Regions from separate parts of the Peribacillus sp. 05N428 genome, predicted to be linked through region 2. Evidence: riboswitches for the same ligand, from Rfam matches in the RefSeq annotation. Region 2 holds a riboswitch; each other region holds the start of a gene.
What was found. Region 2 has a riboswitch for S-adenosylmethionine ahead of AC1DIV_RS09350 (O-acetylhomoserine aminocarboxypropyltransferase/cysteine synthase family protein). Riboswitches for the same ligand answer to the same signal wherever they lie in the genome.
Positions count from the first base shown of each region.

Region 1: it holds a riboswitch for S-adenosylmethionine, as region 2 does, so the genes downstream of both, AC1DIV_RS00745 (Na+/H+ antiporter NhaC family protein) here and AC1DIV_RS09350 (O-acetylhomoserine aminocarboxypropyltransferase/cysteine synthase family protein) in region 2, are expected to answer to the same signal.
Region 3: it holds a riboswitch for S-adenosylmethionine, as region 2 does, so the genes downstream of both, AC1DIV_RS12145 (sugar ABC transporter substrate-binding protein) here and AC1DIV_RS09350 (O-acetylhomoserine aminocarboxypropyltransferase/cysteine synthase family protein) in region 2, are expected to answer to the same signal.

Region 1 is NZ_JBFTMS010000001.1:168,944-176,619, reverse strand. Features, by position in the region: gene AC1DIV_RS00755 (chromate transporter) at 22-651, shown strand; gene AC1DIV_RS00750 (chromate transporter) at 700-1,245, shown strand; gene AC1DIV_RS00745 (Na+/H+ antiporter NhaC family protein) at 1,444-2,751, opposite strand; SAM riboswitch class I at 2,940-3,047, opposite strand; gene AC1DIV_RS00740 (SOS response-associated peptidase) at 3,383-4,054, opposite strand; gene AC1DIV_RS00735 (hypothetical protein) at 4,114-4,269, opposite strand; gene hutG (formimidoylglutamase) at 4,593-5,549, opposite strand; gene ppsA (phosphoenolpyruvate synthase) at 5,989-7,676, opposite strand, start outside.
Region 2 is NZ_JBFTMS010000007.1:92,587-100,262, reverse strand. Features, by position in the region: gene AC1DIV_RS09365 (MetQ/NlpA family ABC transporter substrate-binding protein) at 1-561, opposite strand, end outside; gene AC1DIV_RS09360 (methionine ABC transporter permease) at 577-1,245, opposite strand; gene AC1DIV_RS09355 (methionine ABC transporter ATP-binding protein) at 1,238-2,272, opposite strand; SAM riboswitch class I at 2,426-2,538, opposite strand; gene AC1DIV_RS09350 (O-acetylhomoserine aminocarboxypropyltransferase/cysteine synthase family protein) at 2,656-3,966, opposite strand; SAM riboswitch class I at 4,066-4,173, opposite strand; gene AC1DIV_RS09345 (thioredoxin family protein) at 4,318-4,626, opposite strand; gene AC1DIV_RS09340 (toprim domain-containing protein) at 4,630-4,995, opposite strand; gene gcvH (glycine cleavage system protein GcvH) at 5,090-5,473, opposite strand; gene AC1DIV_RS09330 (arsenate reductase family protein) at 5,569-5,925, opposite strand; gene AC1DIV_RS09325 (acyl-CoA dehydrogenase family protein) at 6,067-7,676, opposite strand, start outside.
Region 3 is NZ_JBFTMS010000010.1:98,574-106,249, reverse strand. Features, by position in the region: partial or broken gene AC1DIV_RS12170 (ABC transporter permease) at 1-15, opposite strand, end outside; gene AC1DIV_RS12165 (NAD(P)H-dependent oxidoreductase) at 369-899, shown strand; gene AC1DIV_RS12160 (winged helix-turn-helix transcriptional regulator) at 971-1,330, opposite strand; gene AC1DIV_RS12155 (ABC transporter permease) at 1,616-2,620, opposite strand; gene AC1DIV_RS12150 (sugar ABC transporter ATP-binding protein) at 2,622-4,124, opposite strand; gene AC1DIV_RS12145 (sugar ABC transporter substrate-binding protein) at 4,181-5,293, opposite strand; SAM riboswitch class I at 5,409-5,514, opposite strand; gene AC1DIV_RS12140 (GTP-binding protein) at 5,609-7,676, opposite strand, start outside.

The DNA.
Region 1 (7,676 bases), on a different contig from region 2:
AGCATGCAAAGGAAGTGACTGATGTCAATGAAAGGACAATGGAAAACTCTATTCCAATTATTTTGGACCTTTTTTAAAATAGCACCTGTCACATTCGGAGGCGGGTTTGCGATGATCCCTTTAATCGAAAATGAAGTGGTCGAAAAGAGAAAATGGATGAAAAGCGAAGAAGTTACGGATGTTTTTGCTTTATCTCAGTCCGTACCGGGAGCTGTCGCCATTAACTCCGCCACCTTTATCGGCCATCGAATTGCCGGAATGAAGGGGGCAATGGCAGCCATGATCGGTGTTTCATTACCTACCTTTTTTATTGTTCTGCTCCTGGGCATTGTGTATTTTTTCATTCAGGATAATCCGAAGGTAGAATCTGCATTCATATCGATCAGAGTTTCCATAGTAGCCATCATTGCATATGCGGCTATCAAGATAGGAAAATCGGCAGTTGTAGACAAATCAACTTTCTGTATTTTAATAGTAGGAATTCCTGTCCTCTTCTTTCTTCACCCTGTGATGGTTATATTAGCGGGAGCTCTAGCGGGTATTGTGACCATCTCCATTAAGAGAAAATTAGGTTACGATGTCAAAATGGACAAAAAGGATAGGAAAATAGAAGAAAATGATTTCGAACCGTTCATGGGTGCTGGCATATAGGTGAATCAAAATAGGGTCTAACTAATTTTTAAGAAAGCATGTGATGGAATGATGGAATTGTGGGAGTTGTTTAGCACCTTCTTTATTATCGGCTTTGTATCTTTCGGAGGCGGATACGCCATGATTCCCGTAATAGAATCGGAAGTCTCACAGCATGGATGGATGACAACGCAGGAATTCACCGATATAATCGCCATTTCCGGAATGTCCCCAGGGCCTGTCACCGCCAATAGTGCCATTCTTGTTGGCTATTCGACTGCTGGGTTAGCAGGAGCCATATCATCTGCTCTAGGAATCTTGCTTCCTGCCATTATATTCGTAACCGTTATAGCCACATTTTTCAGCAAATTGAATCATTATCCAGTTGTTCAATCCATGTTTTATGGATTAAGACCGATTGTCACTAGTTTGATCATCTTTGCAGCGATCAGTTTAGCACTTTCCAATCATATGATAGCCGTGAACTTTTCATGGCATACGATAAGCTTATTACTCGTTTTTGGTTTATCGTTATTTGCCCTAATGAAATTACGCTGGCATCCAGCCTATGTAATTATTCTTTCCGGTTTAGTTGGTGTTGTCCTCTATTCATGACAGTTGTCTCACACACAACCATCATTAATTTGGACCGGAATTAAGCAGAAAAATTGAAAAATGATTGATACTATATAAGTGCGAGAAAACTTTATTATGTTTATGTATTTACCATACAGAAAACACCCTGCATCCAATGATTCAGGGTGTTCAGACTGTAGACAAACTCAATGAAATTTTAGGGGTTTGTTTTAACTTTTAGTTCTTCGATCCATCATTTCCCGGCTGCAACCGTGGAAAACCAATCAGGATGGCAAGGACGCCACAAAGTCCAATCAGGATTGGGTAATATGAATACGGCAAGATGCTTAACGGAGAAATTTTTGCTACCCCTGCTGCAACAAGCAGTTGTGCTCCATATGGGATCAACCCTTGGATACAACATGCAAAAATGTCAAGGACGCTCGCCGATTTCCGCGGATCAATCCCATACTTTTCAGAAATATTTTTGGCAAGTGGCCCGGCAATGATAATCGAAATCGTGTTATTTGCCGTTGAAAGGTTCGTTAAACCAACAAGCCCCGCAATGCTGAATTCCGCCCCTTTTTTTGATTTGCTATTTCGTGTCACAAGGTGGAGTAGATAATCGATGCCGCCATTATGTTTGATTACAGCAACCATACCTGCAATTAAAATGGCAAGGAAGGAGATTTCATACATTCCCGCCATTCCTTCTCCGATTTTTTGAATGACACCCAACGGTTGATAACTACCATCAGCCAAGCCGATGATTCCGGCAAATACGATTCCGATGGAAAGGACCAAGAACACATTGACTCCTGCCAATGCAGTGACCAATACGCAAAGATACGGAAGAATCTTCACCCAATCATAAGACTGTTGGGAAATGTCAGCTTGTTCACCCATCGTTAAAATGCCTAGGATGGCACATGTGATGATGGCTGCAGGTAAAACGATGAAAAAATTCACTTTAAACTTATCCTTCATTTTCGTTCCCTGAGTTCGAACAGCAGCGATTGTCGTATCTGAAATGAATGAAAGGTTATCCCCAAACATCGCACCACCAATAACGGCCGCCATTGAAAGGGCAAGCGAAATATCTGTTTGCTCACTAATTCCAACCCCGATAGGTGCCAGGGCAACAATCGTTCCCATGCTTGTCCCCATGGATAGTGAAATAAAACAAGCGATGATGAAAATTCCTACCATTAATAGATTTTGGGGAAAAACAGCTAAGGCAAGATTCACTGTTGATTCAACTGCCCCCATACCATTGGCAACTTCGGAAAAAGCTCCGGCTAAAAGGAAAATGATTACCATTAACATAATATTGGCGTCACCGGCACCTTTACAGAAGATATCAACCTTTTCATTGAATGTCTCTTTCCGATTCATCGCCAATGCAGCTGCCGATGCAATGGATATCGCTACAATCACCGGAAATGAATAAAAATCTTTAGTGATGATTCCGGATCCAATAAATAAAATTAAAAATACGACAAATGGGATCAATGCCCATGGATTCCCTTTATTGTTTGCACTCATGATGTACACCTCTTTTTATTTTTCCCGCGACATGTGTCACAGCTCTATTCTATTAACAGTTTTCGCAAATAACTCCAATTTGAACCTACCTGATTATCCAGTCATGGAGCTGTAGCAAAAAACTGGCATAAAAAAGACCCCTTCTATTTAACAACAAGAAGAGGTCTTTTAATTTATAAAAAACACCCTCCTTATCTTTCAGGCGAAAATCAGCCTGCTGGATTTGGCACAGCACTCCATTTAAGTCCGCTGCCGAGACATCTTCGGGCCAGTCCCTCCGTCTCTCTTGATAAGAAGATTACATTATATAATTTATCTAAAATTACGATGACTGCCAGAAAAGTGCCACGCTAGAAACTTGCCTGAGTTCGTGACATCGAAAGTCGTTTTGAAAAGCAAATATAACAGTACAGCATTTTGTCTATTTTCGCAAGGGTTAATTTTTAAAGTGTTTCACATGCACTCCTTACTGTTCATAAAGAGAATCTAAGTTGATTGGAGCGGGTGTACGAGACTTCTGCGGAAAAAGCGAGTGCCTGGAGGCAACGTCAAATTGTACAAACCATAAAAAAAATGTAGACAAACTCGATTTTCATCAAGTTGTCTACATTCTGAGAGGTCTAATGAACTCTCAGCAAATTTGTTGGATTAGGTTAGGTGTATTATTTTTAGTCGAGTTTACATCTGTCGATACTTCAAATGCTTCCATCTGTTCCGAATCGAATGACTTTAAATACTGTTGCAGATATGCAGGATCATTAATGGAAGGATTCAACCAATCTTTTTCATCTTCTGGCTTTAGGATGACAGGCATGCGGTCATGAATGCTGGTCATTAGCTCATTTGGCACGGTTGTTATAACGGAGCACGAATAGATGCTGATGCCTTCAGGAGATTTCCAGGATTCCCAGAGACCGGCCATTCCAAATGGAGCATGATTCTTCAGTTTTATTCGCATCGGTATTTTTCTTTCTGGTGTCTTCTTCCATTCATAAAAAGAGTCAGCGATTATCAAGCATCTCTTCTTCTTATACGCATTCCTGAAGCTTGCTTTCTCAGCAATGGTTTCCGCTCTGGCATTGATCATTTTGTAGCCCGCTTTTTCGTCTTTTGCCCAGAAAGGAATGAGTCCCCACCGAAGATATCCAAGCCGGTTCCTTACCCCGTCATTAATGACGGAGAGCACGGATTGGGAGGGAGCAATATTGTAGCTGAATTGGTATTCCTCATCAAATGACCCTCGAATATCAAACCGTTCTTTTATTTCTTCTATGTCAGTGAAAAGAGTGAAACGTCCACACATAATATCGCCACCGTATTAAGATTTATTACAGTGTATCAAATGGAACGGGCAGCCACAAATCAGCGTTCTAAAATCCTGATATCAGTAAATGGTTGATTAAATAATTCGCTGGAAATCAAAAGAGTGCCAAGGACTTCTCTTTCATCTTCAGCTTTAATGATTTCCGACAAAATTAAGGTACTGCCATTCCTGACCGTTACTTTATATTCATTCATGGAATCCCTCCTCAAAAGGCTAGATGGTTGTTATTATAAACCAAAAACCCACAAGTATCAGTATTGAACTTAGCAGAGTCATGGAAAATCCACATGCCTTTATATTTTAAATGGTTAGTCGAACGAAGCAATGCCTGTGACCATGATTCCTTGTGAAGGAGGCGTAAAAAACTGTCCATGAATGATTCATGGACAGTCTGGGCGCTTTAAAGGTTTTTCGCTTCAATACTGAAGATAACATTAAGGAAAGCCCCAACAGTCGATACGAAAAAAAGCGCTCTTTCCGGGAAGACCGAATTGAAGTTGCGGCCATCGCATGTCCATTATTTAAAATGCAGCAAAACCTCATTTATTAAATGCCCTGCCAATGTAACGGTCTTATTATTTTCGTCCAATGCAGGGTTTACTTCAGAGATATCAAATGAGAGGATCTTTTCATTCGATACGATATGCCTAATAATGGCACGGACCAATTTCGGATCCAGTCCAAACGGCGATGGTGCACTTACCCCAGGTGCGTAGGCTGAATCAATAACATCCGTACATAATGTAAGCATGATATAGTCATTTTCCTTAGCGAATTCATTTATCCTCCGCTTCGTTTCATCCATTTCGTATAATGACAAATCTTCTTCCAATATGTAGTCGACCTTACTCCTCTCTGCAGTTTCAAACAGTGCCTTCGTATTCCCCTGCTTCTGAATTCCGACACATAAATAGCCACAACTTTGATCTTCGTCCAAAATCTGCTTAAACATCGTTCCAGATGAAGTTTCATTTTCATAAGGTCTCATATCAAAGTGAGCGTCAATATTAATAATCCCTAGTCTAGCTTTTGGTCCAATGGATTTCCTAATCCCAAGATAATGGCCATACAGGGTTTCGTGACCTCCCCCAAGTATGATAGGAATCGCTTTACTCTCCAAAATCCGGGCAACAGCTGATCCCAGTTGAGATTGGGCGGCTTCCATATCTGTACTTTCACATATTACATCGCCAGCATCCACCAGCTCGGTTTGGGAAGGTAAATGACAGGGTAATTTTGCCAACGACTGCCTAATATGATCAGGACCCACGGCAGCACCAACCCTGCCTTTATTCCTTCTGACTCCTTCATCACATTTAAAGCCAATGAGTCCAAAAGTTCGTGATGCATTGGAAGAGGTGGCTAATTCTGAAATTGGTGCCAAGCGCACTCTTTGGTGGTATCTGAAGCTATCTAGGTTAGTTTGGGAATCAATTCTTCCATTCCAATATTTTAAAGTCGGATGAGTATACATAATTTCTCCTTTATTTTAAAAATTCCGAAATATCTTTCTTAAAAATTATAATGGAGATAATGTATAATTACCAATACAAAAAATTAATATTTCTATAGAAGGTATAGCCGCTTTCAGCGTACATTTATGATATTGACAGAGATATCTGTTGGAGAATATCTTCCTCTTATCCGTTTGACATTGCTGCTCAAGCCAGTAGATTTAGCAAGAGATAATCGATTTTGCCTATAAATAAAATCCACAAAAAGCCCAATTTCTCGGTGTTGTAAGCGAGAAATTGGGCTTTGGCATCATATAAAATCAACATTTAACAGAAGGCTCGATCTTAAGATATTCTTACTAAACTTTAGTATCAATTTTCAGTTACTGCCCCCTTATATGACCTAGTGACAAGGGGCTTTGCCATAAACCGCAAAGTATCATGATTTCACTGATTCTCCTAATTCGAAAGTATTTCTATATAACCTTCTGTTCCATTTACTCGAATACGTTGCCCATCTTTTATCAGCTTGGTGGCATTTACCACACCGACAACAGCAGGTAAGCCATATTCACGTGCGATGACTGCTCCGTGGGTCATCAGCCCGCCAACTTCGGTGACGAGTCCTTTTATGGATACAAATAATGGTGTCCAGCTAGGATCGGTGAAGGTTGTAACCAGTATATCTCCATCTTCTAGATTTGCATCTTCCATGTTTAAGATGACACGTGCTCTGCCCTCTATAACTCCGGAAGAAACCGGTAGACCTACAATAGCTTCGGCCATGAGATTTCCTCGTTTATACTCCCCTACAATGATTTCACCATCAGACGTGATAACACGTGGTGGAGTAAGTTTTTCATATAATTTGTACTCGTCTTTTCGTTTGCTGATCATCTGGTAATCTAGTTTATTTGTGCGTACGACTTCTTGAAGTTCTTCAAAAGTGAGATAATATATATCTTCTTTTTCATGAATAACGTTGGTTTGTACGAGTTGTTCGGCTTCCTTGAGTAAAGCCTGCTTATAAATGAAGTAGCGGTTAACCATGCCGTATTTTGGATATTCCCGATAACCGATGAAATTCCGGATTAGGCTGATCATTCGTTTTGTTTCTTTGGCTTTTTGTTCACCATCCGGTAATTGCTTCAATCGATCTAATATCTCTTGTTCTTTTTTCAAAGCTTCCTGTCGCCCTTGCTCAAATTTCCGATTGCTAGCATTAGGCTCAAAGTTTTTGATATTACTAAGAATCACGGGGACAAGTGTAGTTGGTTTTTCGCTCCAACGAGTCTTAGTAATATCGATTTCTCCAGTACATCGCATTCCGTATTTGCCGAGATAATCATAGAAAGCATCCTGGGTTTCCTGTCCACCATCAAACTTAACCAGTTCATCCATAAAATTATCATCTTTTACTTGTTGTAAATAATCAATTACTCCTGGATAAGGACGTATTACATCTGCGACATCCAATAGCGCCAGACCCATTTCTGAAGTAATATTGTTTGGTACAGATTGAGAAAGTGTGTCGGCTGCGTTTTTTTCACCTAACCACTTATTCATTTTTTCATTGATCCATGATGATGCATCTATAGCAGCCATAAACACAGCTGAACTTTGTGGGTCAAATAAAATCTTCTTTAATATCTGGATATCTTCCAGAATGAAATCAAATAAATCCGATCCTGATTTCGTTTGGATGTTTTGTTTTAATTCTTCTATCGATGTTTGACTACGCTTAATCAAGTCAGAAACGATTTTCGGGTCGTTTTCAATTTGTGCCCTAGAATCCGCAGACAACACACTTTTATTGCTTTTACCGGAACTCTGTTCTTGCTTATCATTTGGTAAAGATTTTATGAAATCTCCTCGCTCTATTATGTTAATGAGTGCGTCTTTCATGAGCGGGTCATGTTGTCCCATGGCCTCTACTAACATATTTCTGCTGTCAGATGAAGCTACCATATGTGTGACATCAACAAACAGCCTTCCGCCAGCCTTACGCATGGGTGCAGGAGTCGTTAACAGCCAAAAAGATAATCCCAATGGTTTCATGGCGTCAGTCATCATTTGTTGATGACCGACAGATACATAGACGTGATTCTCTTGATCATTCGCTTCAGGGATGGGGTATAAAGTAGTGA
Region 2 (7,676 bases):
ATCGGCATCGAATTTAAGGTTTTTCTTATTTTCAACGATGTCTTTCGTTGTAGCCGTCGTTTTATCGATGCCTTCTTTCAAAGTGATCAGGCCATTCTTTTCCAAAAGGGATAAAGCGCGTCCATGATCAGCAACAGAGCTGCTCATAATAATTGTTGCGCCTTCCGGAAGTTTATCAATGCTTTTATATTTTTTTGAATATAGAGCAATCGGCTCGATATGGATTCCGCCAGCATTGACGAAGTCATATCCATTTTCTTTAATTTGCCCCTCTAAATATGGAATGTGTTGAAAGTAGTTAGCATCCAATTCCTTATCATTCAACGCCTTATTCGGTAAAACATAGTCCTGGAATGTTTCGATTTCCAAATCGATTCCTTTTTCTTTAAGAAGCGGTTTAGCTTCCTCAAGGATTTCTGCATGAGGAACATTGGATGCCCCTACAACTATTTTCTTCGATTCTTTTTCCGTATCGCTGCCGCTTTTATCCTTTTCACTTCCACAAGCAGCCAAAGCGATAGATAACACTAAGATTAATGCAAATCCTAAAAACTTTTTCATCCTATTCATCTCCCTTTATCTTTTGTCCAATTTAGATGTAATCACATCTCCAATAATTTGAATTATGAAGACGATAATTAGAATAACGATCGTCGCTACAAGCGTAACGTCATTTTGATTTCTTTGATAGCCGTCCAAATAGGCTAGATTACCAAGCCCGCCTGCGCCGATGACCCCGGCCATCGCGGTATATCCAACCAATGCAATCGATGTTACCGTAATCCCGGAAATAAGGGCAGGCATCGACTCTGGAAGAAGGACCTTCCAAATGATCGTGCTCGTTTTTGCCCCCATCGATTTAGCGGCTTCAATTACACCTTTATCGATTTCACGGAGGCCGATTTCAACCATACGCGCATAAAATGGGGCCGCACCGATAATAAGTGCCGGCAGTGCAGCGTTCTCACCGATCATGGAACCGACAAGCGCTTTAGTGAAAGGAATGAGCAGCACGATCAAAATAAGAAATGGAATGGAACGGAATATATTGACGACAGCACTCATGACTCCGTTGACAGCCCGGTTTTGCCACATATTACCCTTCCCTGTCAGGAAAAGGATCAATCCTAGTATTATGCCTATAAAAAAGGTTGCCACTACAGAGACGCTTGTCATGTAAAGCGTTTCTTTCGTAGCTTCAATGATGTCTTCCCAATCAACATTCGGCAATAATTCTTCAAGCATGAGTAATCACCTCCACGCCTACCTGCTGTGCTCTAATGAATTCGATTGCGCGGAGCATTTCATCCTCTTTGCCATCTAGATGGATAAACAATGTTCCATATGAACCGCTTCTTGTTTGGGATATCTTACCTTGAACGATATTGACATCCAACTCGAAGTTACGTACAAGCTTGGTGATCAATGGGCTTTCTGCATGATCACCTACAAAGGTCAATTGAATCACTTTGCCGGCTGGATAGCGTTCGAGCAAATGGTCCATCGTTTCTTTCGTTTCTTCCGGTTCCGTTACCTGTTGGACGAAACGCTTCGTCATTTGTTCTTTAGGATTCTTGAAGACATCCAGGACAGGACCCTGTTCAACAACCTGCCCGCTTTCCATCACGGCGACGCGATGGCAGATTTTACGTATTACATGCATTTCATGCGTAATCAAGACGATCGTCAATCCCAAACGCTGATTGATGTCAACAAGCAATTCGAGTATGGAGTCGGTAGTCTGCGGATCCAATGCAGAAGTCGCTTCATCACACAGCAGAACTTTAGGGTCATTTGCCAGAGCCCTGGCTATTCCCACCCTTTGCTTTTGCCCTCCGCTTAATTGCGAAGGATAGGCCTTTTCCCTGCCTTCAAGTCCGACTAACTTGATCAATTCGTTCACACGCTTGGTGCGTTCAGGTTTAGAAACTCCTGCAATTTCCAAAGGGAAAGATATATTCTCCTGAACGGTCCTTGACCATAATAGATTGAAATGTTGGAAAATCATGCTGATTTCTTGACGGGCCTTACGGAGCTGAGCCCCTTTAATTTTTGAAATTTCCTTTTCAGCCACCACAACGGATCCCTCTGTCGGTGTTTCCAATCCATTGAGCATTCTGATCAAAGTACTTTTCCCCGCTCCACTGTAACCGATGATACCGAAAATCTCGCCTTTATTTATTTCAACATTCACATTATTTACAGCCTTGATCGTCTCACTGTTTCCTTTTCCTGTTCGGAACAGCTTACTGACTTTCGTCAATGTAATCATTAACCCTCACCTCTTTTATCCAATAAAACCTATGAACTTAGTTGATTTCTCTACATTATTAGTCTGTTTCTCCTATCATGTAAAAGTTTTCCCAATTAAAATAGAAAAAACCTTTCTGCATGAGCAGAAAGGCAGGTGAAGAAACAGGCCTTCCTCTCATCTTCCAAAGTGATTAAACTTTGTGTGAATTGGCACCTTTCCAAGGAAATCTCCTTGTCGGTTGCCGGGTTTCATCGGGCACATCCCTCCACCTCTCTTGATAAGAGCTAATATATAGAATATTTGTACATCATTAAGTTCTTTAGTATGGAGAAATTTTATCATAGATAAAAAAGGAGCGCAATGTATATTATTTCTAGTACAAGAATGAACAGGAACTTTACTTAAACCGATTTGGAAGTCAAGGAGACGATATTCGTCGCCTTTTCAATTGCCTGCTCCAAATCTTCTATTAAGTCGTCTACATTTTCAATCCCAATCGATAATCGGACTTGATCGGCACTTACGCCCGCTTTCGCAAGACCCGCCTCATTCAATTGTTGATGGGTCGTACTGGCTGGGTGGATGATCAAGCTCTTCGCATCCCCCACATTAGCCACATGGGACCATAATTCCACCGAATTGATAAGTTTTGCCCCAGCTTCGCGATTACCTTGAATCCCAAATGTCACGACAGATCCAGCTCCCTTTGGCAAATACTTATCCGCAAGGGCTTTATCGGGATGATCCTCATCACCAGGATGTGAAACCCAGGTAACGGCAGGATGGTTTTTTAAATAGTTTATGACAGACTTGGTGTTGGATAGATGCTCTTTCATCCTTACATGCAGCGTTTCAAGTCCAAGCGTAAACTGGAATGCACTTTGGGCACTTAGTGCTGGGCCCAAATCACGGAGTAACTGGACTCGGGCTTTCGTTATGAATGCAGCAGGTCCAACTGCCTCGGCGTATACCAGACCGTCGTAACTTGGGTCAGGCTCCGTGAAGCCAGGGTAGTTCGGCGAGTTCCAATCAAATTTCCCTCCATCCACGATGACACCGCCTAGCGTCGTTCCATTTCCAAGAAGCCATTTTGTAGCGGAATGGATGACAATATCCGCTCCAAAATCAATTGGTTTGCAAAGATACGGTGTCGCGAAGGTATTATCAATGATTAAAGGTATGCCGGCTTCGTGGGCAATTTCCGCTACCGCTTCAATATCGAGCACCCTCAAACTTGGATTTCCGATCGTTTCAGCAAAAATGGCTTTAGTTCTTGGCGTAATCGCCCTTTTGAAGTTTTCAGGGTCATCGGGAGAAACGAACTTCACTTTGATCCCATATTTAGGAAGAGTGTTTTCAAAAAGGTTATACGTACCGCCATATAATGTAGAGGCAGAAACAATCTCATCCCCTGCAGCGGCGATATTCAGGATTGAAAGTGAGATGGCGGCCATTCCGCTTGCCGTTGCCAATCCGCCGATACCGCCTTCCAATAAAGCCATCCTTTCCTCAAAAACACTGACCGTGGGATTATGAAGCCGTGTATATATATAGCCATTCTCCTTTAGGCCAAATAAATTCGCTGCATGGTCGGTGTCCTTGAACAAGTATGCATTGCTTTGGTAGATAGGAACGGCACGGGCACCTGTTTCATCAGCTTGGAGACCGCCATGAACACTTAATGTTTCGAAACGCAACTTTTTCTCTGACATATAATTTCACCTTTTTCTATGGATTTAGTTGGATTTATATGAAATCTGGCTTTTTATAAACAAAAAAACCACTTCAATAAGAAGAGGTTTCAAGAACACACCTCATCTACCAGAGCCAACACTCTGCTGGAATTAGCACCGTATATAAAAATTTATACCGGTTGCCGGGCTTCGTCGGGCCAGTCCCTCCGCCACTCTTGATAAGAACTATTAAATTCTGCCATTACTTAATTCAAAATATAGCATTTTAGATTAAATCAGTCAATGAATTGTTAGAATATTCTTTGTTTTTCTCTTCTCTCATTCAAATGTCAGCAACAAAGAAAACCAACCGCGGTTCTGATTGGTTTCCTAGCTGATTTCCTTAAGCAATCCGTACAAATAAGGAACGGATTGAAAGGCATATATTTTTTTGTGCAGCTGCCCTTCTTTGAAAAGCAATAAGCAAGGAACACTTTCGATTTCATATGATTCGGCAATTGCTTGGACATAGTTCATATTCATTTTGCCTGCCTTCAATTCCGGAAAAAGCTCCAAGGATATCGTCAACATCTTGGAGGCCACCTGACAGGTGCCGCATAAAGGTGTATATAAATATAAGCAAAAGGTTTCCCCATTTTCAACAGCAAGCTTACACTCTTCTTCTTTCCATTCTTGCATCAATTAGTCGTTCACCCTTTGACTTAGAAATTTCATTTTCACATTCATATTGGCAGATAGGAGCACAGTTGCGATATGATGTTCGGGTGAGCTCTCCACTTCTTTGTACATTTTATTAATATACAGGTGGTTCGCTTCCGGCATTTCCCTTCGGAACTGCTTCCGCAGCTTTTCTCCTGATTCATCTGCGTCAAAAAGGAGATAAACATCACGGTCCATCAATTCATCCACTAATTCATCCAGCTTAGTTAATGATATGGTCCCATTCGTACATATTATTTCCACATCTTCATTTAAAACGGAGGCAACTTTTCTTCTATCGGAACTGCCTTCTACAATGATCACTTTATCGAATTCGCCCCACTCCATGTCATCACTCCATCTCACGAATTATGTGCGCAACTCACCCACTGTACAAATGAAAAAGAGAGCAGGCCTTTTCAGTCCCCCCTCTCCTTTCTTTTTAACCGTTGATTAAACTCTCATACTCTTCAGCGCTCATCAAGTTTTCAATATCACTGACATTAGATGGTTCAAGCACGACCATCCATGCCTTTTCATAAGGAGACTCATTTACATATTCAGGGTTGTCACTTAAATCTTCGTTTACTTCAACAACCTTGCCACTGATAGGTGCATAAAGCTCAGAAACGGTCTTAACGGATTCAACACTTCCAAATGGTTCGTTCGCTTTCAATTCATCGCCGATTTCCGGAAGCTCAACGAATACGATGTCCCCAAGCTCGGACTGTGCGAATGCCGTAATTCCAATGCGCACTGTTCCATCTTCCGTTTTGACCCATTCATGTTCTTTAGTGTAACGAAGTTCTTTTGGTGTTGTTGTCATAATTAACCCTCCATATGTACATCTTATTTTATCTATTCCATTATAAGGTAGATTGTTTGTTTAAGTAAGGAATTAACCAAATATTTCGTGAAATTTCAGTTCCAAACCTGTTCGAATTGCTCTTCTTTGAAACCTACCGTCACTTTGGTGCCATCCGTAACGATCGGCCTTTTCAGAAGCATGCCATCTGTGGACAATATATCAAGCATCTCTGCTTCAGAAGCTTCTTTCAGCTTATCCTTTAAGCCTAGCTCCCGATATTTTTGACCGCTAGTATTGAAAAACTTCTTCAACTCCAAATTGCTGTTTTTATATAGTTGTTCTATTTCAGTTCGCGAAGGGGGATTATCCGCTATATGGATCGCTTCATATTGCAGTTCATGATTATCCAGCCACTTCTTCGCATTACGGCATGTACCGCATTTTGGGTACCAATATAATGTTAAGCCCATCATTTCACCACCTATCAATAGAATACCCGTTTTTACCACGCAATACAACGAAATGTCTTTTGAATTTCCAATGCGATTTCATCAAAGGAAATAAAGGGAATGCCTTTTCGGGCATTCCCTTTACGGATTCTGACTTATTGCTTAAAGAGCATATTTTTCCGTTTCGATTACTTTGACGGATGCTTCGCGTTTTTTCGCAATGACATTGATCGGAGTGTGTCTTGTCAGCTTACGGAGCGACGAAAGCATGATGCGAAGAGTATCGCCTGTTTCCACCGCAATTAACGTTTCCTTTGCATGCTGTTCTATTTCATTGAAAGCTTCCTGAACGAAGATTTCCGTGTAAAGCACTTTTTGTTTGTTCTTCTCCAGACCTGTAGCTGCAATTGCTTTTTCCGTACGCAATACCACGGATTCAGCTGCATAGGCAAGAGATGTGATATCAGCAATGTTGGAGAGGATTTCTTGTTCTTGATCAAGATTTTTGCCGTATTTCTGTGCCGCAAGCCCAGCTGCCAAAATACCGATTTTCTTCGCGTTCCTAACAAGCATTTTTTCTTGTGCCAGTGGCTCATCGCCAGGTTCTTCCGGCATCATCATCATTAATTCCTCTTGCAGGCCTTGAGCTTTTTGAAGTAGCGGCAATTCCCCTTTAAGTGCTTTCTTCAGGAATGTTCCCGGAACAAGCAATCTATTGATTTCATTCGTACCTTCAAAGATCCGGTTAATACGGGAATCGCGATATGCTTTTTCAATTTCATACTCCTGCATGAAACCATAACCGCCATGAAGCTGAACGCCTTCGTCCGTAACGTAATCCAATACTTCGGAAGCAAAGAATTTATTCAATGAACATTCAATTGCATATTCAGCGATTGCAGCCGCCATTGATTTCCCATCTTTCACTTGCTCATCCGTCAATTTGCTTTGTCTTTGATCATAAAGGCCAACAGTACGATATACAGAGCTTTCTGCCGCATAAATTTTCGCTGCCATTGTTGCAAGTTTTTCTTTCGTCAAGTTAAAATCGGAAATTTTCGTTTTGAACTGTTGACGTTGATTCGTATAAGCAGCTGTAATCTCAAGGGCTCGTTTAGATCCGCCGACAGCACCGACACCTAATTTATAGCGGCCGATATTCAGGATATTGAAAGCGATGACATGCCCTTTTCCGGCTACACCCAAAAGGTTTTCGACTGGTACATGAACATCTTCGAGGATTAAAGTACGTGTAGATGAGCTTTTGATCCCCATTTTCTTCTCTTCGGCCCCAGTTGATACGCCTTTATAATCACGCTCAACAATGAAAGCGGAGAATTGTTCGCCGTCGATTTTGGCGTATACACAGAATACATCTGCAAAACCTGCATTTGTAATCCATTGTTTTTCGCCATTTAAAATATAGTGTGTTCCTTCTGCATTCAATTTCGCTGTCGTTTTTGCTCCCAAGGCATCAGAACCTGAGCTTGGTTCCGTTAAGGCATACGCGGCAATCTTCTCACCCGTTGCCAGTAAAGGAAGATATTTTTTCTTTTGGTCTTCATTCCCGAATAATACGATTGGCAAAGAGCCGATACCTACATGTGCACCATGCGTAATTCCGAAACCGCCTGCAAGTGCCATTTTTTCCGTAATCAATGCCGAACTGATTTTATCGAGACCCAATCCGCTGTATTCCTCAGGAACATCAGCACCAAGTAAACCGATTTCACCTGCATGCTTCAATAATTTAACGGAACGGTCAAACTCAT
Region 3 (7,676 bases), on a different contig from region 2:
CTTATTTCCCCCAATCTAAAAAGGAATCAATCACATCTCTTACAAATTCCCATTCCAGGCGCTTTTGTTTAAAGCCTTCTTCACCCACTGATGTAAGTCTGTAATATTTTCTTCACGAACAATTTTTGGCTAATTCAAAGCCGTACATATCCCTCCTATGTAAAAGTGACAGGATGAGCGGGTCTATCTGACCTTTTAAGTTTCCCTTATTAACATCTTCCTCATATTGGAATTTACAGATTGTTTTTTTAGTTATACCTGATTTAACACTCTCCTTTAGGTAAGTACCTATACTAAAAGTGCATACTTACGTACTTGCAGAGTGCAATTTATACTTAAAATAAATAATAATTAAGGAGGAGAAATCTTTGAAAACTCTTGTTATCGTAGCACACCCCAGTCTAGAAACATCCCTCATAAATAAGCGATGGGTAGAAGCGCTAAGGAAATATCCGGAAAAGTATACAGTACACGAATTGTATAAGGTTTACCCTGACGGAAACATTAATGCGGAAAAAGAACAGCAATTAATCGAATCGCATAGTAATCTTGTTTTACAGTTCCCTTTTTATTGGTTTAATTGTCCGCCTCTCCTAAAAAGATGGCTTGACGATGTTTTTACTTATGGTTGGGCTTATGGTTCAAATGGAGGGGATAAATTAAAGAATCGCAAAGCTGCTTTAGCTGTATCTGCCGGAATTAACAAAGAGGATTATAGTGAAGAAGGAAGATATCGCTATACACTTGAACATTTATTATCTCCCTTTGAAACTACCTTCCTTTACTGCAATGCAGATTATCGTTCATTCTTTGCGTTTTATGGTGCTGAAAATGAGCCATCCGTGAGCGAATTGGAAAAAAGCGCACAAGATTATTTGAATTTTGTCGATAACCTTTAATAGGCAGTTCATTAAAGAAGTATTTCCTTGTCAGGGAAATACTTCTTTTGATTTAATCAAAATAGCTACACCTACTGCTGTTTAGTCTCCTGAACTGGCAAACTGTTTTTCTCTCCCCACTCGCACATCATATTTAACAATGGGATGAGAGATAGACCACGTTCAGATAATGAATATTCTACTTTTGGAGGTATTTGGGGAAATTCCTTGCGTATGATAAGGCCGTCTGCCTCCAACTCTTTTAACATGATGCTTAGCGTTTTAAAGGAAATGGTACCGATACTTCGCTTCAGCTGATTATGACGCATGACCTTATTTTCAGACAGCCAATACATTATGATCATTTTATATTTGCCGCCTATCAAGGACAGCGTATATCCAAAGCCAGTTTCATTCGGTTTCACACCTGCCGGAACACAGGTTTCGCGCATAAGTCTACACTCTCCTTTAGATAAGTATATGATATGAATGTTCATACTTTACAATAGATCATTATCAATCTTATTAAAAGGTAAATAAGGTTCCTATAAAAATTACAATTGCGGTCAATCTTTATACTCCAACAATGAGGGTTCAAAAAGTGCTCCTGCCACCATTTTAGCGTAAGTAAAATGATGACGATCTCCTTAACCCATCCCTTTTTAAAAAGGAAAAATCCTGTTGCATTACAACAGGATTTTTTTTGGATTTTTGTAGAGTAACGCAACGAATACATTTTACTGTTTTTGCTTGTAATAGGTTACCGCGAGCGCAAGGGCCAGCACTGTTCCTTTGACGATATCCATCGCGTAATACGGAACGGACATCATGATCAGCCCATTTTGAAGGATTCCGATCAGGACTGCACCGATGAAGGTTCCAAAGGCATTCGGTTTTCCCGCTCCTAAAACGGAGGAACCAATGAAGGCTGCTGCAACGGCATCCATTAAATAGGGGGATCCTGAATTGATTTCCGATGTCATGACCCTTGAAGCAAGGACAATTCCCCCGATTGCAGCAAATAGAGCTGAAATCAGATAGGCAAGTATTTTGTATTTATTAACCGATATCCCGGAAAGTCTCGCTGCTTCCTTATTCCCCCCAATAATGTACATATAACGACCGTGCTTCGTATAAGTCAAAAAGATATGGGTCGCTATCACAATGACGGCCATGATCAGGATTATCCATGGTACTTGGCCAATTTTGGCGAAAAACGGGCTGATCAGTCCTGTTGCGAATGTCCCGTCGGGCATGACCATATTTTGCGAAACCGTGGCCCCTTTTGTATAAGTAAGGGCAATTCCCTGAATAATGAACATGGTAGCCAATGTCATCAGCATGTCGGGAATTCTTAATTTAACGATCATGAATGAATTCAAAGCCCCTACGAAAAGTGAGGCACCGACCGCAGCTAATATGGCGATGAATGTATCCTGGGAAAACCAGACAAACATCGAGATGACGATGGCATTGGCCAATGATGCGACGGAGCCCACGGAAAGGTCGAAGCCATCCACGGTCAGTGATATCGTAATGCCGATCGCAATAATGGTCACGATTGAAATGGAACGCAGGATGTTTATCAGGTTAGACGTTTGGATGAAAGATGGATTGGATACGGCGAAAATTCCAATCAGAATGATAATCGTCAATATTGTGCCGTATTTATAGAAAAAGTCGAATAGTTCCACCTTTTTCTTCGCTTTCGCTGTCTGTGTAACAGGAATGGGTATGCTCATCCTATTTACCTCCTGTTGAATAGAATAGTAGTTCTTCTTCATTCGTTTTGCTTGTTTCTAATTCGATGACAGTGCTCCCGTCATATAACACATAGGTCCGGTTCGTAATGCCAATGATTTCGGAAACCTCGGAGGATGCATAAATGATCGCTTTTCCATTCCTTGCAAGCTTTGCAATCAATTCGAATATATCCTTCTTGGCTCCGACATCGACCCCTTTCGTTGGTTCATCGAATATGTATACATCCGCATCTGCCATAAGCCATTTTCCAATGGCAACTTTTTGCTGGTTACCACCGGATAGGTTTTCGACCTTCACTTCCCCTGAAGGAGTTTTAATGCCGAGAATTGCGATTATTTCCTTCGCCTTTTCCTTTTCCGCCTTACGATCGACGACACTGAATGTTTTGCAGAATTTGCCGAGACTGGCTGCAGTCAAGTTTGCCGAGACTGATTCCTGTACAAGGACCCCTTCTTTCCTGCGTTCCTCAGGTACAAGTGCCAGCCCGCTTTTTACTGCTTCATGCGGTGATTTCAGAGAAAGCTTTCGACCATTCAGGATGACTTCACCCGCTGTGATGGACGTATGACCGAAAAGGGTTTTACACAGCTCCGTTTTCCCAGCCCCGACCAACCCAGCCAAGCCGATTATCTCTCCTGCTTTAATATTCAAACTGACATTCTTAACTTTCTCGGCATCTGACAATCCGTTCACTTCCAGAATTACGTCTCCAATCGAAGCATTCACTTCAGGAAACTGTTCATCCATGGTTTTCCCGAGCATGTTCTCTACCACTTCGGTACGGGTTATGTCCTCGATTTTTCGACAAGTGACACGCTCCCCATTCCTCATGATCGTAATTTCCTCACAGATTTCAAAAATCTCAGGCAGACGATGTGAAATGAAAATGATTGCCACGCCTTTTTGCTTTAACTCATTTACAATTCGAAAAAGTTCCGTCGTCTCCGTATGACTTAACGGAGCAGTTGGCTCGTCGAGAATCAGGAATTTGCATTCTGTCGAAACGGCTCTTGCTATCAGGACCATCTGTTTTTCAGCCAAGGTAAGGTCTCTAACCAGCTTTTTCGAAGGGACATGAATTTTCATATCTTCAAGAATAGAAGTGGCTTTGTTGTGCAGTTCTTTCCATTGTACCCTTTGTTTTTTTCCCATGTTTTGGACCATATCATTCAACATTACATTTTCCCCAACTGTTAAATAAGGGATGAGGGCGGTATCCACTTCCTGATAAACTATTTGAATGCCCTGTCCCTGAGCAGCTTTTGGCGAGCGGATATCCCACTTCATCCCATCAATAAAAATGTCACCTGAATAATGAACATGGGCTCCCGATAAAACTTTCATTAACGTCGATTTCCCTGCTCCGTTTGCACCGACCAATGCGTGGGCTGTTCCTGATTGTACGGAAAAATCAACATCACTCAGCGCCTTCACCCCCGGAAATTCAATCGAAATCTTCTTCATTTCTAGTTGCTTGCCCATGTCCATTCCCCCTTATAGAACAGACACTCCCTTCGCTGGAAAGAGAGTGTCTCTTTTTATTTTTTATAATGATCTTTCAAAACCTTCATCCAATCTTCTTCAAATTCCGTCGATACCCCCCAGCCATCGACAATATCAGACAGGTTTGCCATGTTTACCGCTTCTTTTGAAGCTTGGATTTGCTTTTGCGAAATAAGTGATGCCTCCAAATCATATGTTTGCGGCGTTTCTTCGCCAGCTAATTTTTTAGCCAATATCCTCATATTCACTGCACCGATCAACTTGGGATCGACTGCTGCCGTGTAGGACCATGAGCTATCAGCCGATTGGATCTCCTGGAGATCTGCGTTCGAAACATCAATTCCATATATCTTTACTTCATCGCGGCCCGCTTCTTTAATCGCCCGGGCTGCACCGATAGCAAAGGCATCCCATGTTGCGAAAATGGCATCCAATTTACCTTTAGGGTATTTATTCAGCATTGCGGCTACAGCATTTTGTGTCTGCACCGAAGTATCAGCGGATGCCACTCCGAATCTTTCGACTTCTTTAATCCCAGGATTTTCTTTTAATTTTTCCTGATATACTGCATTTCTTCTTACCATTGGAGGAAAACCATCCACCCAAAGATATGCAATTGCCGCTTCACCTTTCTGTTCTTTTATCAGTTTATCGAAAGCCAGTGTTGCCAGCGCTTCATCATCTTGTGAAGTTAATGTCACGCCCTCTATTTTAGATAGATCGCTTATTGAATCGAATGTGACAACGCTTTTACCTGCATCAACCAACTTCTGAACGTCATTTACAGTTGCAGCATCATCACCATGTGAAATGATATAGCCGTCGTAATCTTCCTCCAAAGCCTGTGCTATCGCATCATGGAATTTAGCCGTATCACCATTGGCTGTGTACGTATCGACTTGAAACCCCAGTGCTTCTCCTTCTTCTTTCGCCCCCGCCAGGTATTGGGCAGTATGATCATCACCGCCAATTTTACGGATCACCTTGATTTTGGCTCCATCGCCATCAGCAAATCTCTCCGGGACATTTTCAAATGATACTTTTTCTTCTTTCTTCGATTCTGTGGAACTCTGCCCTGCAGTGCAACCCGTTAAAAGCAAAGCCGAAGCGATGGCAGAAATGAATATCCCTTTAATAGACCTTCTCATCTTGTTTCCCTCCATGTTTTCTCATTAGTCTTATCAGTTAAGTCGGTGTAAATCCCAAAATAAAAACCTCTCTAATATAGAGAGGTTTAATCGGCTGTTTTGCAGACTTGTCCCTCTCTTATCTGTCAAAACATTTCTGTTTTGCAGGATTTAGCACCAATTCCTAATGGAACGGTTGCTGGGCATCTTAGGGCCAGTCCCTCCGCCACTCTTGATAAGAGATATATTGTGTTACGTTTTCGTAATTATCACTTTATAGGGATATAGTCGTAAAGTCAATAGATTTTTGAATATTTGAAATGTTTCCCGTTATTTTTATTTTCTTTGAAGCTGGGCTAGACGCTTTTTCTCGATTTTTTCAAGCCTCTCCAACTGCCTTAATTTCACTTCGAACAACGTGATCGGATCACGGTAAACCTCAGGATTTTCTTTCATATGCTCCAATGCAGCCTGGTAGTCTTTTATTTCAGTCTGCGTCTGCTCTATCGTTTTTTGAAGTAAGGCAAATGAACTGCGATAGAAAAGTGAGATGTCCCGATCCAGTGATTTTTCAAACAATCCAAATTGGGTTAGGAAACGTTCCGTGATCATTTCGGCAACATCCAGGTAATCTTCACTTTCCAGGTATTTCTTGTAACGATTGTACATATTGGCCTTATTTTGCGGTATCGCCCCAAATAGCTTCCCTGCTCCTTTAAGCAGCAATTGTGATGGAGTCCTGCGCAAAAGGATATTAACGTTTTCGATGCGGATACTGCTTGTCATCCGGTCGGCATCACGGCGCCAGTCATCCAATACCCTGAAGTCACCTGCCAGTGTAATCCGTTCTTCTTTGTATAATTCATTGAATCCGGCACTCATCTCATCCATGAACTGCTGGCTTTGTGAGAACTCCATTTGGGAACTGGCAATCCAGTCTTGAAGAGAACGGTAATATTGAGGCATGATCTTGTCAGAAATGAAGTTTTGAATCCGCTCATTCATTTCCTGGTTTAACTGTACATGGACCTGACTGAAATCACTGCTTTCCGTTAACGATTTAGAGCAATCCCTCAGTAATTCAGGAATTTTTGAATAAAGCTGACTTTTCACTTCGTCCTTAAGCGAACGATACGACCTTATGATATTTTCACTTTTTTCTTTTTCCAGATCAGCCAGTTGATTGACCGCTCCATTCAGTTTGACTTCCATCTGCTCATTCCAAGAGATGGAATGCTCGCATTTCCGCTCATTGGCTGCCCGTTTTTCTAATAGATAAGATAAAGTTTTACGAATGAATGCCAGGATTTTTTCAGATCTTCTTTCCTTCCAATTATCATCTTGATAATTCGATTGAAGGAAGGCTGAAAGGTCCTTCAATTGCTGCCTGCTGTCATAATGTTTGGAGAAAGCGAACACTTTCGCATTCGGGAAATATGCATTCACTTTATCCCATGTTTCGTCTTCCATCCGGACTGCGACCTGATCACTGTATATCGTATCCATTTTATTTAATAGGAAATGGATCGGCAGTTTCGGAGCCATCATTTGAATTTCCAATAACAGATCCCTTTCGCTGCCGGTGAAAGGAGCCCGGGCGTCAAGAACGAACATCAGGCCATCACTGCCATGTAAATAGCCTTGGAAATCGGATTCCACGCTTTGTTCCCCATTGAACCCCGGTGTATCCAATAACCGCAGATGATTATTTCTTAGGTAGTCACTGATGATTGTCACATCGACAATAGTCCCGCGCTGACGGCGTGTTTCATCCAAATCAGTTAGCTCCTCGACAACTTTGCTATCTGTATCGGTAATTTCAAGGATTTCCAAATCATCCCCGTCTTTGACACTGACTAGGGAAGAATGGTCCTCAGCAGCAATGCTCTCGCCAACGATTGACTGAATAAAGGATGTCTTGCCATTTCCTGTACTTCCTGCAAGAAGGAGATTGAAATTCCTGGTATCCTTAAGCCCCTCCACCATCCATTTAAGCTTATTGCCAACCCTTAAATCATTATCTTCAGCCCACTGGATAATGGAATTGAACAGTTTCTCTCCCGCTTCCAGTCCGCCTCCCAATTTAGGCGATTTCGAAAGCAGGCTCTCTGCATCCTGAATGACCAGCGCATTGACCGTATCCGGGAAGATTTCATTCCAGGACAACGTGGATGCCGCCGCAAACAGCGAAAGCTCCCCGTCTGCGATTTTGAGCCAGTTTTCCAGCAACCTTGGCACGACAGGACTTAATTCTTTGATTAGATGCGTTCCTTCTAACAGACCTGCATATGCATCCCTGTAATAGACGGAAAGCTCATCCCATACATCCGCATGGTTCAATTCGATGGTATCTATCAAATTATTAATCACTCTTAACCATTCGAAATAAGAATCCGTATATTTA